DNA from 2 places in the Micromonospora sp. RV43 genome. Region 1 is predicted to be linked to the other one. Evidence: riboswitches for the same ligand, from Rfam matches in the RefSeq annotation. Region 1 holds a riboswitch; the other holds the start of a gene.
The links. A riboswitch is a leader RNA that binds a small molecule or an ion and turns the genes downstream of it on or off. The one in region 1 is predicted to bind cobalamin.

Region 1 (7,547 bases):
GGGCGTGCTCGACGAGCAGCGCGTTGATCTGTTCCTGGCTCGTGCTCCGCCCGTACGGGACCTTGGTGACGTCGATGATCTCGGCGTCCGGGCGCGCCCACTTCAGGGCCTCCCACGGGGCGAGCCGGTCGGTGAGGATCACGTCGGCCTGCTTGACGGCCGCGCGTCCGGCGACGGTGACCAGCCCTGGATCGCCCGGGCCGGCGCCGACCAGCGTGACGTGTCCGGCCGTTCGGACCGCTGCCGGTGCCCCGGCCTCCGAGGGTGCGACGGTACGCAGCACGACGTCGAACCGGCTCTCGTCGACCGGGGTGGTGACCCAGGTCAGGCGCCCGCGGAGGGCGAGGTCCTCCAGCGCGGCGCACACGGCCGGCGCGGCGACGGTGACCAGGGCGCGCCTGTGCAGCAGCGCACTGACCGTGACGGCGGCGGGTGCGCTCCCGTCGAGGACGAGCACGCTACGGCCGGTGAGGTTCAGCTGCATGTGACGGTGATTCCTAACGTGCTGAGGAGACAGCCGTCCGGTGTACGGCCTCGGTGAACGACTGGGCCAGATGCGGTTGCCCAGCCCAATGCACGTGCAGATAGGACGCGCTGAGGCTGGGGGAGGCGAATCCGGCATTGCGGCCCTCGATGCGCCAGGCGGGGTGCTCGCCGTGACCGGGTGTGACGGTGGTGCGGTGGAATTCGTGGCCGGTGGCAGCGGTTCCCCGCTCGCCGAGCAGCTGGTCCGAGCCGAGTGCGGCACGGTGGTACGCGAGGGTGAGGCGCGGCGTCATGACTGCTTCGGCGTCGAGCGCCCCGACCATGGGATGGCCGTCGACGGAGCGGCACAGATACAGCAGGCCGGCGCACTCGGCGACGGTGGGGACGCCGTCGAGGACGGCCTGGCGCAGTTCGTGGCGCAGCGTCGTGTTGGCGCTCAGCGTGGACGCGTGTACCTCGGGGAACCCCCCACCGAGGTACAGCCCGCGTGTCCCGGCGGGAAGCCGCTGGTCGCGGGCCGGGTCGAACGGGACGACGGTGCAGCCCGCCGCCTGCAGCAGCTCGGTCGTCTCGGCGTACCGGAAGGTGAAGGCACGCCCGGCCGCGACCGCAACCACCGGTGATCCGGCGCCCGGCCGCCGGACGTGCGCGGCGGGGTCCCATGGCTGGGCGTCCAGATCGGGTGCGGTGCGTGCCACCTGCAGCACCGCATCGAGGTCCACGTGGCGGGCGATCTGCTCGGCCAGCACGTCCAGGGCGGCGGCGGCCTCCTCACGTTCGGCTGCCGGCACGAGCCCGAGGTGGCGCGACGGGGCGCTGACACCCTGGTCGCGGTGCAGGATCCCGAGCACCGGTACGCCGGTGGATTCCACCGCCCGGGCCGCCTCGGCGGCGTGGCGGGCGGACCCGGCTTTGTTGAGCACGACACCCGCGACGGTGACGCCGGCCTCGAACGTGTCCATTCCGTGCACGACGGCCCCGACGCTGCGCGAGGTGTGCGAGACGTCCACGACCAGCAGGATCGGGGTGGCGGTCAGGGCCGCGAGGTGCGCGGTGGAGGCGAAACCGTCGCCGCCGATGCGGCCGTCGAACAGGCCCATGACCCCTTCGACGATGGCGATGTCCGCGTCGCGTGCGCCGTGCAGCAGCAGCGGGATCACGAGTGAGGGGTCGGTCAGGTGCGGGTCGAGGTTGCGGCCGGGGCGTCCGGTGGCCAGCGCGTGGTAGCCGGGGTCGATGTAGTCGGGCCCCACCTTGTGCCCCGACACGGTGTGCCCGCGCGCGGCCAGCGCGGCCATGAGCCCGGTCGCGACCGTGGTCTTGCCGTGGCCGGAGGCCGGCGCCGCGACGATCAGCCGCGGAAGGCTCACCATTCGATGCCTCGTTGGCCCTTCTGGCCGACGTCCATCGGGTGCTTGACGTGCTGCATCTCGGTCACCAGATCGGCTGCCTCGATCAGCCGGGGGTCGGCCCGGCGCCCGGTGACGATCACGTGCTGACGGCCGGGACGGTGGACCAGTGTCTCCACGACGTCGCCGACGTCGACCCAGCCCCACTGCATCGGATAGGTGAACTCGTCCAGGATGTAGAGCTGGTGCCGTTCCGCCTGGATACGGCGCTTCACCTCCGCCCAGCCCTCGGCGGCGTCCGCGGCGTGGTCCGCCTCGGTGCCGCTCTTACGGCTCCAGGACCATCCGGAGCCCATTTTGTGCCACTCGACTGGCCCGCCTTCGCCGGTCTGCTCGTGCAGCAGCCCGAGCCTCTCCAGGACGGTCTGTTCCCCGATGCGCCACTTGGCCGACTTCACGAACTGGAACACCCCGATGTCCCAGCCCTGGTTCCAGGCGCGCATCGCCATGCCGAAGGCGGCGGTCGACTTGCCCTTGCCGTTTCCGGTGTGGACCATCAGCAGCGGCCGGTTGCGCCGCTGGCGGGTGGTGCTGCCGTCGTCCGCGACGGTGAGCGGCTTACCCTGCGGCATCAGGCCACCCCCGCCCGCGGAGCGGTCGCCGTGCGAACGACCCCGGTGAGCCCGTCGGCGGTCACTTCACCGAGCGGCACGTGCTCGGCCCTCAGATGAGTGGCAAGCCGGGCGGCGAGGCCGAGCCGGAATCGTCCGGTCTCGCAGTCCACGACGACGACCTGGACACCGCTGGTGGCGAGCGCGGCGGCGGCGCGGTGGGCACGACCCAGCGGGTCCGGGCCGGAGGTGGCGCGGCCGTCGGTCACCACGACGAGCAGGGGCCGGCGGGACGGGTCGCGCAGCGCCTCCCGGCGCAGCACCTCGCCACTGCGTTCCAGGCCCTCCGCGAGCGGGGTCCGGCCACCGGCCGGTAGGTCGGCCAGGCGGCGGGAGGCGACGTCGACCGAGCCGGTCGGTGGCAGGACGACCTCGGCGGTGTGCCGGCGGAACGTCACCAGTGCGACCTTGTCCCGGCGGCGGTAGGCGTCCAGCAGCAGCGACAGCACAGCGGTCTTGACCTGCTCCATGCGGCGGCGGGCCGCCATCGAACCGGACGCGTCCACGCACAGCAGCACGAGGTTCGACTCGCGCCCGACGGTCTCGGCCCGGCGCAGGTCGCCGGGCACGAGCGCGAGGCCGCGACCGCCGGTCAAGCCACCCCGGGAATGCTGATGCGGCGCCGCCGCGGTGATGGTGCCCGGCAGGTGCAGCCGGCCGTCGCCGGACGTGCGCCGCCGCTGCCCGGCGACACGGCCCTGCGGTGTTCGTGCCCGGGACCGCCGGCCGGCCTGACCGTCGCCGGTTCCTTTCACGACCAGCAAGCGGGCACGTGCGGGCTCGCCCGCGGATGCCATCGATGTGGCGGCCTGCCGTTCGGGCTCCGGTACGGGCGGGCTCTCGCCGGGAGAGCCGGGCACGTCCCCGGCCGATCCGTCGTGCCCGGTGTCGTCGGGCAGACCGCCGCCGGGACCGTCGGGTCCGGGGTCGGGGTCGTTGTGGCCGAGTAGGTCGTCCAGGCGGTCCTGGTCCAGGCCGGGCTCGTCGAAGGGGTTGCGGCGGCGGCGGTGCGGCAGCGCGAGACGGGCGGCGATGCGGATGTCCTCGAGTGTCACTCGCGTACGTCCCCGCCAGGCCGCGTGCGCCGCGGCGGCGCGAGCGGTGACGAGGTCCGCACGCAGGCCGTCCACGTCGAACGCGGCGCACAGCTCGGCGATCCTGGTCAGCGTCTCGTCGTCGAGCACGACACCGGCCAGCGAGCGCCGGGCGGCGGCCAGCCGGGTGCGCAGGGCTTCCTGCTCGCCGGCCCAGCGTGTGGCGAAGCCCTCCGGGTCGGCGTCGAATGCGAGCCGGCGGCGGACCGCCTGCACCCGCAGGACGGGGTCACGCGGGGCGGCGACCTCGACCGTCAGGCCGAACCGGTCGAGCAGCTGCGGGCGCAGTTCGCCCTCCTCCGGGTTCATCGTGCCGATCAACACGAACCGGGAGGCATGCTCGACCGAGACACCGTCGCGTTCGACGCTGACCCGGCCGGTCGCCGCGGCGTCGAGCAGCAGGTCGACCAGGTGGTCCGGCAGCAGGTTGACCTCGTCGACGTACAGCAGGCCACGATGGGCCCGGGCCAGCAGGCCAGGCTCGAACGCGACGACGCCGTCTCGCAGCGCGGCATCGAGCTTCAGCGATCCGGTCACCCGGTCGTCGCCGGCTCCGACGGGTAGTTCGACGAGGCGTACCGGCCGTTCGACGACGGGCGTGGGCACGTCGAACGGCCCGTCGGGGCAGACCGCCGAGGGATCGTCCGGGTCGATGGAGAACCGGTCGCCCGCATAGACCCGTACCGCCGGGAGCACCTCGGCGAGGCCGCGCACGGTAGTGGTCTTGGCAGTGCCCTTCTCCCCGCGGATCAGGACACCGCCGATGAGCGGATCGATCGCGACCAGGGTGAGGGCGAGAGTCATGTCGTCGGCGCCGACGACGGCACAAAAGGGGTACTGCGCTGGCATGTAGGGCTCCCGCTCGATCTGCCATGGCGGTCCACGACGCGGCATGCGCCGTGGATCGGATCGAGGCCGGTCTTCGGACTTCCCAGGTCAATGCCTGGATCACCGCAGCGGGCCCTGTGCCGGATTCTCACCGGCTTCCCAGATTCTCCCCGTGACCACGGTCGTGGGGCACCTCGAACCTGTGCATCACCATAGACGCCCCGGTGGCCGGGGCAAGGGCCGGTGGGCGGCTAGGGTGCATCTCCATGGAGGAGCGGGTGACCGTGGTGGGGATCGGGGCTGACGGGTGGGTGGGTCTGCCGGAGCCGTCCCGGGCGCTGGTGCGGGCGGCCGCGACGCTGCTCGGCGGGCGGCGGCACCTCGAGGCGGTGCCGCCCGTCGACGGCCAGCAGCGCGTGGCGTGGCCGTCGCCGCTGCGGGACAATCTGCCAGGTGTGCTCGCCTCCGCGCGAGGGCCGGTTGTCGTGCTGGCCTCCGGCGACCCGCTCGTGTCGGGTATCGGCACGACGCTGCTGGACGTCCTGGGCCCGGAGCGCGTGACGATCGTGCCCGGGGTCTCCTCGGTAGCCCTCGCCCGAGCACGTCTCGGATGGCCGGCTGAGTCCGTCACCACGGTCAGCCTGGTCGGCCGGGACCTACGGCTGATCGTGCCTGCGCTCTCGGCCGGGCGCCGGCTGCTCGTGCTGTCCAGCGACGAGACGACACCCGCGGCCGTGGCCGCGGTGCTGACCGGGCTCGGTTGGGGGCAGTCCAGGCTGGTCGTGCTCGGTGACCTCGGTGCCGCCGGTGAGTCGTGTACCGCGACCACCGCGGCCGGGTGGGACCTGAACGACGTGCCGCGGTTGAACGTTCTCGCCGTCGAAGTTCGCGGTGCCGGTCCGGGCTGGGCCTCGGGCGGCGTGTTGCCCGACGACGCGTTCGAGCACGGCGGGCAGATCACCAAACGTGACCTGCGGGCCAGTGCCCTGGCCCGGCTCGCGCCCGCGCCCGGTCAGCTGCTGTGGGACGTCGGCGCCGGCAGCGGCTCGATCGGTGTGGAGTGGATGCGGGCCTGGCCGACGGCACGGACGATCGCGGTGGAGCCCCGCTCCGACCGGGCCGCGCTGGTGCACCGCAACGCCGCTGCCCTCGGCGTGCCGGGTCTGTGTCTGGTCGAGGGTTCGGCGCCCGGGGCCCTGTCCGGCCTGGACCGTCCCGACGCGGTGTTCGTCGGCGGCGGGGCCACCGTCCCCGGCGTGCTGGACACCTGCTGGGATGCGCTCGGCGCAGGTGGACGGCTCGTCGTGCACGGTGTCACCGCCGAGACCGAGGCGGTGCTGCTGGAGCAGCACAGCCGGCGCGGCGGTGAACTCGTCCGCCTGCACGTCGAACGCGCCGAACCGCTCGGCGGCTTCACCGGCTGGACGCCCGCGCGGGCAGTCAGCCAGTGGTCCATCGTCAAGGGAGATCCATGACCGTCCATTTCGTCGGGGCCGGGCCCGGCGCCGCCGACCTGCTCACCCTCCGCGCGGTACGCCTGCTCGAGTCCGCCGACGTGTGCCTGTACCCGGGCACGTACCTCGACGCCGAGGTGCTGGAGCACTGCCGTGACGACGCCCGGCTGATCGACACCCAGCACCTCGACCTGGACCAGATCACCACGCACCTGGTCCAGGCACACGCCGACGGGTCCGAGGTCGTACGGCTGTGCTCCGGTGACCCGTCGCTGTACTCGGCGGTGCACGAGCAGGCACGCCGGCTCGACGCCGCCCGGGTCCCGTGGGACGTCACGCCCGGCGTGCCGGCCTATGCGGCTGCTGCCGCCGCCGTCGGCGCCGAGCTGACCGTCCCGGAGCTGGCCCAGTCGGTCGTGCTCACCCGCGCGCAGGCCCGGTCCACGGTCATGCCGTCGGGAGAGAAGCTCGCCGCGTTCGCCGCGACCGGCGCGACGCTCGCCCTGCACCTGGCGGTCACGCGTACCCGCGAGCTGGCCGCCGAACTGGCCGGCTACTACGGCCACGACTGCCCCATAGTCGTGGTGCACCGGGTGTCGCAGCCGCAGGAGCTCATCCTGCGCGGCACGCTGGCCGACATCGGCGGCCGGGTCGAGCAGGCCGGTCTGCGACAGGCAGCGGTCATCCTGGTCGGCCCGGCGCTGGCCGGGGACGTCCGTGGCGGCGAGTCGTTCCTCTACTCGGCCGGTCGCGAGCGCCGCGTGCGCGGCTGATCAGGGCACGAAGCGCGGGCTCCAGACACGTCCGGCCGCGGTGACTCGCGTCGCCGAGGCGCCGATGATCAACAGGCATTTCATGTCGATGCTGCCGGGGTCCAGTTCGCCGAGCGAGGTGACGGTGAGACTCTCCCCGGCCCGGCCGATGTCGCGGCCCACGACCACGACCGTCCGGGGGGACTTGTGCTCCAGCAGCACGGCCCGGGCCTGCGCGACCTGTTCGGTGCGTGAGCGTGAGCGCGGGTTGTAGAGGGCCAGCACCAAATCCGCCTCGGCGACAGCGCGCAGCCGCTTGACCACGACCTCCCACGGCTTGAGCCGGTCCGACAGGCTCATCACCGCGAAATCGGCCCCGATCGGCGCGCCCGCGCGCGCCGCGACCGCCTGGACGGCGGAGATCCCGGGTACGACACGGATGGCGACGCCGGCGTAGCGGGGGTCCTCCGCGGCCTCGAACACCGCCGACGCCATGCCGAAGACGCCCGCGTCACCGCCGGAGACGACCGCGACGCGCTCACCGGCGAGCGCCAGTTCGAGCGCCTGCCGGGCCCGCTCGAGCTCGACCGTGTTGCCGGAGGCGTGGCGGACGAGTCCGGGGCGCTGCGCGACGCGCTGGACGTACGGGCCGTAGCCGACGACGTGGCCGACCTCGGCGAGCACCTGCGACGCCTCGGGGGAGAGCCACCGATCGGGACCGGGGCCGAGGCCCACGACGACGACCTCGGCGCCGGGATAAGGTTCGGTGACCCTGGTGGCCGGGAGGTCGTAACGGGCCACTCCGGGCCGGGTGTCGCCGGGGACCAGCACGATCGAGAAGTACGGCACCGTGGCGGGGTCCACGTCGGCGACAGGCAGTACCCGCTCGGCGGTCATCGACGCCCGTTCGACG
Region 2 (7,547 bases), on a different contig from region 1:
TCGCGAGAACCCTTCTTATTTCCATCGACTGGCATTACGCTCTGGGCCAGCCCTGAGGTGCATCACATCGGAGGTTCCTATGAGGACGATGACCATCCGTCGCACGACTGCACTCCGCCTGGTGTCCGGCGCACGCCGCCTGTGGATCGAGTGGTGCTGGTAACTGCCGGCCCGGCGGGCGCTCCCGGGCGCCCGCCCCTGCGGCGGTGGGCCCTGCGGTGACGGACGGGGCGGAGCGCTACGACTGCCACCGCGACCACGGGCCGTACGCCGGGGTCTCGGCCTTCCTCGGCCGGGTCGCCGCCGACCGGCCCCGCCTGGCGGCCCGGCACGCGGTCGAACTGCACGCGATCGCCCCCCAGCTCGACCCGGCGGCCCGGCCGGCCGCCGAGGAGGAGCCGATCCGCTTCCACCCCGCCCGCCGTACCGCCTGCCTGGCCTATGGCGCGGCGGAGCTGGTGGCGGCCTGGGCCGGCACGCTCCGGCGGCCCGTGACCGTCCGGTTCGATCACGTCGCCGGCGCCGACGAGACGACAGCCGAACTGCTGGACGCGCTGGCCCGCCGGCTCGGGCCGGCCCCGGTGCGCCTCGACCTGCGCGACGACGGTGCCCCCGATCCGGCGCCCGACGAGCGCACCCCGCAGGCGCTGCGACGGGCCCTGGGCGACAGCCTGGCCCGCGGCTACTACCACCACGCGGCCCGGGTCGCCCGGCGCGGGCGGGCGGCGGTCACCCCCGACGGCGACCTGCGGCACTGGTGGGCGTTCACCACCGGCCTGGCCACCGCCCTGGCGGCTCTGAACCGGGCCGCCGAGGCGCTCGACCTCTACGACGAGGCGCGGGCCGTCACCGACGACCCGAAGATCACTATGTCGGCGGCGTACGCCACCGCCATGCTGCACGCCCGGCACCTGCCGCCGGCCGACCAGGACCCGGCGCTGGCCCGGCACTGGCTGGAGGTGGCGCTGCGCCTCGCCGCCGAACTGGCCGACCCACGCCGGCGGCTGCTGTCGACGGTCTTCTACGAGCAGGGCCTGGCGCTGCTGGACAGCCGGGCAGGCCGGCCCGACCGCGCGCTGCGGCTCGTCGACGACGGGCTGACCCGGCTGACGGCCGCGCTCGGCCCCGGCGAACGCCCGCAGGACCTGGCCCGGCTGCGCCACAACCGGGCGCAGGTTCACCTCGCGCTGGGCGACCCGGCGCGGGCGCTGGCCGATCTGGACACCGTGATCGCCCACGACCCCGACAACTGCGAGTACTACGTGGACCGCGCCGCCCTCCACCGGGCGGCGGGCCGGACCCGAGCCGCGATCAGGGACTACGACGCCGCCATCCGGCTGGGACCGCATCTGCCCGAGGCGTACTACAACCGGGCCGTGCTCCAGCAGGAGCGGGGCCGCCCCGAGCGGGCTCGCGCCGACCTGGAGCGGGTGCTCGCCATCGAACCGGGGCACCTCGACGCCCGGATCGCCCTGGTCAACCTGCACGTGGAGCGCGGCGCGCTGGATGCCGCCGAGGCGGGTGCGCGGGCCGGGCTGGCCGGCGCTCCGCAGGAGCCCGCGCTGCTGTGCACCCTGGGCCTGGTCCTCGCCGAGCGCGGCCGGCCCGCCGAGGCCGACGAACTGCTCACCCGGGCCCTGAACGGGGACCCCGAACTGGTGGAGGCGTGGACGAACCGGGCCGCCACCCGGTTCGAGCGCGGCGACGTGGCCGCCGCGCTCGCCGACCTGGACCGGGCGGTGGCGCTGTCGGAGGCCCCCGTGCCGCGCTACAACCGGGGTACGGCCCTGGCCCGGCTGGGCCGGTGGGACGAGGCGGCCCGCGACTTCGCCCAGGCGCTCGCCCAGCCCGGCCTGGACCGCGCCCTGCGCCGGGATCTGCGCGCGGAACTCACCAGGTGCCGCCGCGCGCTGGCCGTCTGACCCGGCCCGGCCGGGGAGCCGGCGCTCATCGTGCGCCGGCCCCGGTCCGGGGAAGGGGAGCGGTTTCAGCAGCCCTGGCGGCGGCTGTAGATCTGGTGGCGCTCACCGGCCCATCCGATGTAGCCGACCGCCTCGACGCAGTAGTTCGCCGTACCGGTGACGGCGACCGGGCCGGCGTAATAGCTGAAGTCACCGGAATTGGTGTCCGCGCCGCCCGACCGGGTGCAGTGCGCGCCCTCGCCCGACCGCTCCGCGCAGCGGTAGATCTGCACGAAGGTCGGCGCCGACCTCCCGTACGCCGCGCCGCGGTGGTAGAAGCAGGCGCTGTTGGTGCCCCCGTTGCTGCTGTTGTAGTAGATCACCAGTTCACCGAGCCCGGACGACTGCACCTGGCTGTAGGTGATGGTCCCCGAGCAGGAGCCGGCCGCCTGGGCGGCGGGGGCGCCGACAGTCAGGCCCGCCGCGACGGTCACCAGCGCCGTCAGCGCCGAAAGCATGCGTTTCATGTACCTACCTACCCAATCCACAGTCGACTGTTCCGTAGTGGATCTTAATCAACCGGTGACCTTCGCCGTGGCCCTGATCCATAGGCAACCACCTATTGACAAACAATATTAACAATTGGACCCTGCTGAGAGAGCGCTCTCCCGTCCCCCCGTCTCCCGCGAGGTGTCCCCATGCGTCTCCGAAGAAGGCTGCTCGCCGCCGCGTCCGCCCTGCTCGCCGGGCTCACCGGCGCCGTCGTCGCCACGCCCGCCCAGGCGGTCGGACCGGCGTTGCTGCCGGTCACCGTCACCAACACCACCGGCCGCAGCGACCCGGTCCACCTCTACGTCATCGGCGTCCAGCTGTCCTCCGGCCGACTCGGCTACGTCACCTCCGGCGGCACCTTCGTGCCGTGGACCGGCGGGCAGCTCCCGCCGTCACCCGCGCCGGACGTCTCCATACCGGGCCCCGGCAACGGCGGCAGCACCACGATCCAGTTCCCCCGCGGCTTCTCCGGCCGGGCCTACTTCTCCCTCGGGCAGAAGCTCAAGTTCTTCCTCACCCCGGACGGACTGGTGCAGCCCGCGCCCTGGGCGGCCGGTGACGCGAACCGCGACATCCTCTTCGACTGGAGCGAGTTCACCTACAACGACTCCGGGCTGTGGCTCAACAGCTCCCAGGTCGACATGTTCGCGATCCCGCACGCGGTCACCGTGACCGGCGCCAACGGCGTCACCAAGCGCACCGGCGACGTGGTGGCCAACGGACGCAACGCGGTCATCGACGGGATCCGGGCGCAGCCGGGCTGGGCCGGCACCGTCCACACCCGCTCCGACGGGACCGTGCTACGCGTCCTGGCTCCGGGCAAGGCGGCCGGGGCCGGCCTGCTGAGCACCACGTACCTGGACTCGTACATCGCGTCCGCGTGGAACGCGTACACCACGAAGACCCTGACCGTGGCGCCCTTCGCCGACCAGCCGGCCATCCGGTACTACGGCCGCACCTCGGGCAACACCATGACCTTCACCAACGGCAGCGGCCAGGTGGTCGCCTCCTTCAACCGGCCCTCCTCGGCCAGCGTCTGGGGCTGTGACGGCGACCTGCCCGCGCCGAACGACCAGGTGGTCGGCCCGATCTCGCGTACGCTCTGCGCCGCCCTCAACCGAGGCACGCTCGGCACCGTCGACACCCAGCCCAGCACGAACGCCGCCGACTTCTACCGCAGCAACCCCACCAACCAGTACGCACGCCTGATCCACGCCAACATGACCGACGGCCGGGCGTACGCGTTCGCCTTCGACGACGTCGGTGGATTCGAGTCGCTGGTGCACGACGGCGATCCCCGTTCGGCCGGACTGATCCTCAGCCCGTTCACCGGCGGTGGCGGCAGCACCCCGACCACCGGGGTGCCAGTGGTCAGCAACTGGAACAACAAGTGCATCGACGTGCCGAGCTCCAACTTCGTCGACCGCGCGCCGTTGCAGATGTGGAACTGCAACAACACCAACGCGCAGAAGTGGACGTTCAGCGGCACGGCGCTCAAGAGCCAGAACAACAAGTGCATGGACGTCGACGCCGGGTCCACCGCGAACGGGGCGGCGGTGCAGCTCTACACCTGCAACGGCACCGGCGCCCAGCAGTTCACCCTGAACGCGGCCGGAGACCTGGTCAACCTCCAGGCCGGCAAGTGCGTCGACATCAAGGACTGGAACGGCAACGACGGCGCGAGGCTCCAGCTCTGGGACTGCGGGGGCACGGCCAACCAGAAGTGGCGCAAGGGCTGACCAGCCATGCGAACGGTGGCGGGGGCCGACCGCGAGTCGCTCCCGTCACCGGCAGGCGACGGACGAGACGGCCGGTGACACGACGCCGCGCACCGAGGCGTCCATCGACGTTCATCCAACAGATCGATGTGCGTAAGCTCCGCCCGGTCAGATCTGGGGAACCTACCGAGGAGGTTCCATGGATCGTCGAGCAATGCTGCGGGCCACTGTCGTCGGTGCGGGCGCTGTCGCGCTGCCGTTCACCGCGTGGTCGGCGGCGTACGGAGCCCCGGCGCAGAACGCGGCGGGCCCCTACGGTGGGCTCCAGCCCGCCGACGCCAACGGCATCCAGTTGCCGGCCGGCTTCACCAGCTCGATCGTCGCACGATCCCGTCGGACGGTGCCGGGGACGTCGTACACCTGGCACGACGCTCCGGACGGTGGCGCCGTGTTCCCGAACGGCACCGGCTGGATCTACGTGTCGAACTCCGAGGTGTCAGCCGGTGCGGGCGGCGGTGCCTCACGCCTCGTCTTCAACTCCAGCGGCGCCGTGGTCGGGGCGTCGCGGATCCTCTCCGGCACCAACAACAACTGCGCCGGGGGGAAGACGCCGTGGAACACCTGGCTCTCCTGCGAGGAGGTGTCCCTGGGGCGGGTCTTCGAGACGTACCCCCTCGGCGGGACCGCCGTGGCGCGTCCCGCGCTGGGCCGGTTCAAGCACGAGGCGGCCGCGGCCGACCCGGTCCGCCGGGTCGTCTACCTGACCGAGGACGAGACCGACGGCAAGTTCTACCGGTTCGTGCCGACCACCTGGGGCGACCTCTCCGCCGGAACCCTCCAGGTCTTCCGCGCCGGTACGGCGACCTCCGGCACGTTCACCTGGGCCACGGTGCCCGACCCGGACGGCTCGCCCACCCCGACCCGGCAGCAGGTGTCCGGCGCGAAGACGTTCAACGGCGGCGAGGGCTGTCACTACGCGGATGACACCGTCTGGTTCACCACGAAGGGCGACAACCGCGTGTGGCAGGTCAACCTGGCCGCCGGCACGTACGAGCTCGCCTACGACGACAACCTGGTCAGTCCGGGCACCCCTCCGCTGACCGGGGTCGACAACATCACCGGGTCCACTGCCGGTGACCTGTACGTCGCGGAGGACGGCGGGAACATGGAGATCTGCATGATCACGCCCGACGACAAGATCTCGGTCTTCCTGCGGATCACCGGACAGAGCGGTTCGGAGATCACCGGGCCGGCGTTCACCCCGGCGGGGGACCGGCTGTACTTCTCGTCGCAACGCGGCACGACCGGCTCGTCCTCCGGCGGCATCACCTACTGCGTCACCGGGCCGTTCCGCCGATGACCGGCTCCCGGCCCCGCTGACAGTGACCACGCGGTCGAGGACGCCCGGTCTTCACCGGGCGTCCTGCCGGCCGTCACGGCACGTGTCCGGATCCTGGCGCATTGACATCGGCGCTCCGGCCACAGCAGACTGTCGCGACAACTGAACCACCGCGTGTACGTGCGGGGGAAGACCGGTCGAAATCCGGCGCTGGCCCGCAACGGTAGGCCGCCCAGAGAGATCTGCGGCGGCGAGCCCGAATACCCGTCGTACGCGTGCATCCGCTCCCCACCCGTCGTGGCCCACGGGTCGGAGTCCCGGTCGACGCGGCGTTGCCGCGGTCGTCCGGGCTTTCGACGACCGCCGGGCCGGAAAGGCGCTTCCGATGGTCGTCCGCCGAAGCCGGCACCGCCTGCTCGCGCTCCTCTGCGGCGTACTCGCTGCTCTCACCCTCACCACACCCGCCGTCGCCGCCCCCGAGCGCGCCGCCCTCACCCGTCCGGAGGCCGCCGGCGGCTGGCTCGCCCGGCAACTCGTCGACGGCGAACGCTTCGAGGCGGTCTTCGACGGTGTCGCGTACCCCGACCAGGGGCTGACCCTCGACGCCGTGTTCGCCTTCGCCGCCACCGGCGTCGCCGACGACCACGGCGGCGACGCGCTGGCCTGGGTCACCCGGCCGGACATCCGCGACGGCTACCTCGGCGACGGCGTCTCCGAGGCGTACGCGGGTGCGACCGCCAAGCTCGCCCTCGCCGTGCAGGTGCGCGGCGGCGACCCGGCCGGCGTCGGCGGGGTGGACCTGATCGCCCGGCTGCGCTCGCTCCAGACGCCGGCCGGCAGGTTCAGCGACCGGTCCGCGTACGGCGACTACAGCAACGCGTTCAGCCAATCCTTCGCGCTGCTGGCGCTGGACCGTACGGCGGGCGGAGCGCCACCGGCGGCGGCCGCCTGGCTGGCCGGCACCCGGTGCCCGGACGGCGGCTACCCGCTGCTGCCCGCGCAACCGGTCTGCACGTCCGACGTGGACGCCACCGCGCTCGCGGCACAGGCGCTGCGCGCCGCGGACCGTCCGGCCGACGCCGCCGCCGGGCTGCGCTGGCTGGTGTCCGTTCAGCGTGCCGACGGCGGCTTCGCCAACGCGGGCGGCACGCCGAACGCCAACAGCACCGGCCTCGCCGCGCAGGCCCTGCGCGACGGCCACCGGCTGCCGGCCTGGGCGCGGGCCCGGGCATTCCTCGCCGGACTCCAGGTCGGCTGCGCCGGGGCGCCGGCCGACAGGGGCGCTGTCGACTTCGACGGCGGCGGCTTCGACCCGGCCACCGCACCCCGGGCGACCGCCCAGGCCGTCCTCGGTCTCACCGGGATCGGGTACGCCCGTCTGTCCGCCGCCGGCGCCGACCCCGGCGCACCGGCGCTCGCCTGCCCGTGAACCCCTTCGCCGCTCGCCCGATCACAGGAGGATCCGTGTTCCGTCATCGTTCCACAGTCCGCACCTGGCTGGCCGGCCTGCTGGCCGCCGTCGTCGCCGGCGTCGCGCTGACCGCAGTCGAACCCGCGCCCCGGGCGGCGCACGCCGCCGCCTGCGCGGGCACCTCGGGAGTCACTGTGGTCGTCGACTTCGCCGCGCTCGGCGGCGGCGTCCAGGTCGCCTGTGCGCCGGGCGATCCGGCCACCGGCCTGGCCGCGCTCCAGGCCGCCGGCTTCACAGTGACCGGCACCGCCCGCTGGGGCCTGGCCTTCGTCTGCCGGATCAACGGCAAGCCCACCGCCGCGACGGAGCCGTGCGTCAACACCCCGCCGGCCACGGCGTACTGGTCGTACTGGCATGCGTCCAGCGGCGGCTCCTGGTCCTACAGCACGTCGGGGGCGACCGGCTACAACCCCGCGCCGGGCAGTGTCGAGGGCTGGTCCTTCGGCGCCGGCGCCCCGCCGAGCATCGCCGCTCCCTAGGTGTGACCGGCGGCGCACCGGGTGCCGGCAACTGCTCTGGCGTCGTCGCGCGCCCGGGCGGTACGGTGTCGGCACCCGGTGCGCCGG

Region 2: it holds a riboswitch for cobalamin, as region 1 does, so the genes downstream of both, ABD52_RS27115 (peptidase) here and ABD52_RS20255 (magnesium chelatase subunit D family protein) in region 1, are expected to answer to the same signal.

The regions. Positions count from the first base shown of each region.
Region 1 covers NZ_LEKG01000083.1:7,718-15,264, forward strand. Annotated here, with positions in the region: gene cobA (uroporphyrinogen-III C-methyltransferase) at 1-484, opposite strand, end outside; gene ABD52_RS20245 (cobyrinate a,c-diamide synthase) at 498-1,859, opposite strand; gene cobO (cob(I)yrinic acid a,c-diamide adenosyltransferase) at 1,853-2,467, opposite strand; gene ABD52_RS20255 (magnesium chelatase subunit D family protein) at 2,467-4,449, opposite strand; cobalamin riboswitch at 4,496-4,640, opposite strand; gene ABD52_RS20260 (bifunctional cobalt-precorrin-7 (C(5))-methyltransferase/cobalt-precorrin-6B (C(15))-methyltransferase) at 4,695-5,903, shown strand; gene ABD52_RS20265 (cobalt-precorrin-4/precorrin-4 C(11)-methyltransferase) at 5,900-6,655, shown strand; gene ABD52_RS20270 (precorrin-2 C(20)-methyltransferase) at 6,656-7,547, opposite strand, start outside.
Region 2 covers NZ_LEKG01000139.1:2,217-9,763, reverse strand. Annotated here, with positions in the region: gene ABD52_RS27135 (tetratricopeptide repeat protein) at 219-1,922, shown strand; gene ABD52_RS27130 (hypothetical protein) at 1,988-2,428, opposite strand; gene ABD52_RS27125 (beta-1,3-glucanase family protein) at 2,600-4,192, shown strand; gene ABD52_RS27120 (alkaline phosphatase PhoX) at 4,371-5,531, shown strand; cobalamin riboswitch at 5,661-5,797, shown strand; gene ABD52_RS27115 (peptidase) at 5,896-6,939, shown strand; gene ABD52_RS27110 (hypothetical protein) at 6,975-7,460, shown strand.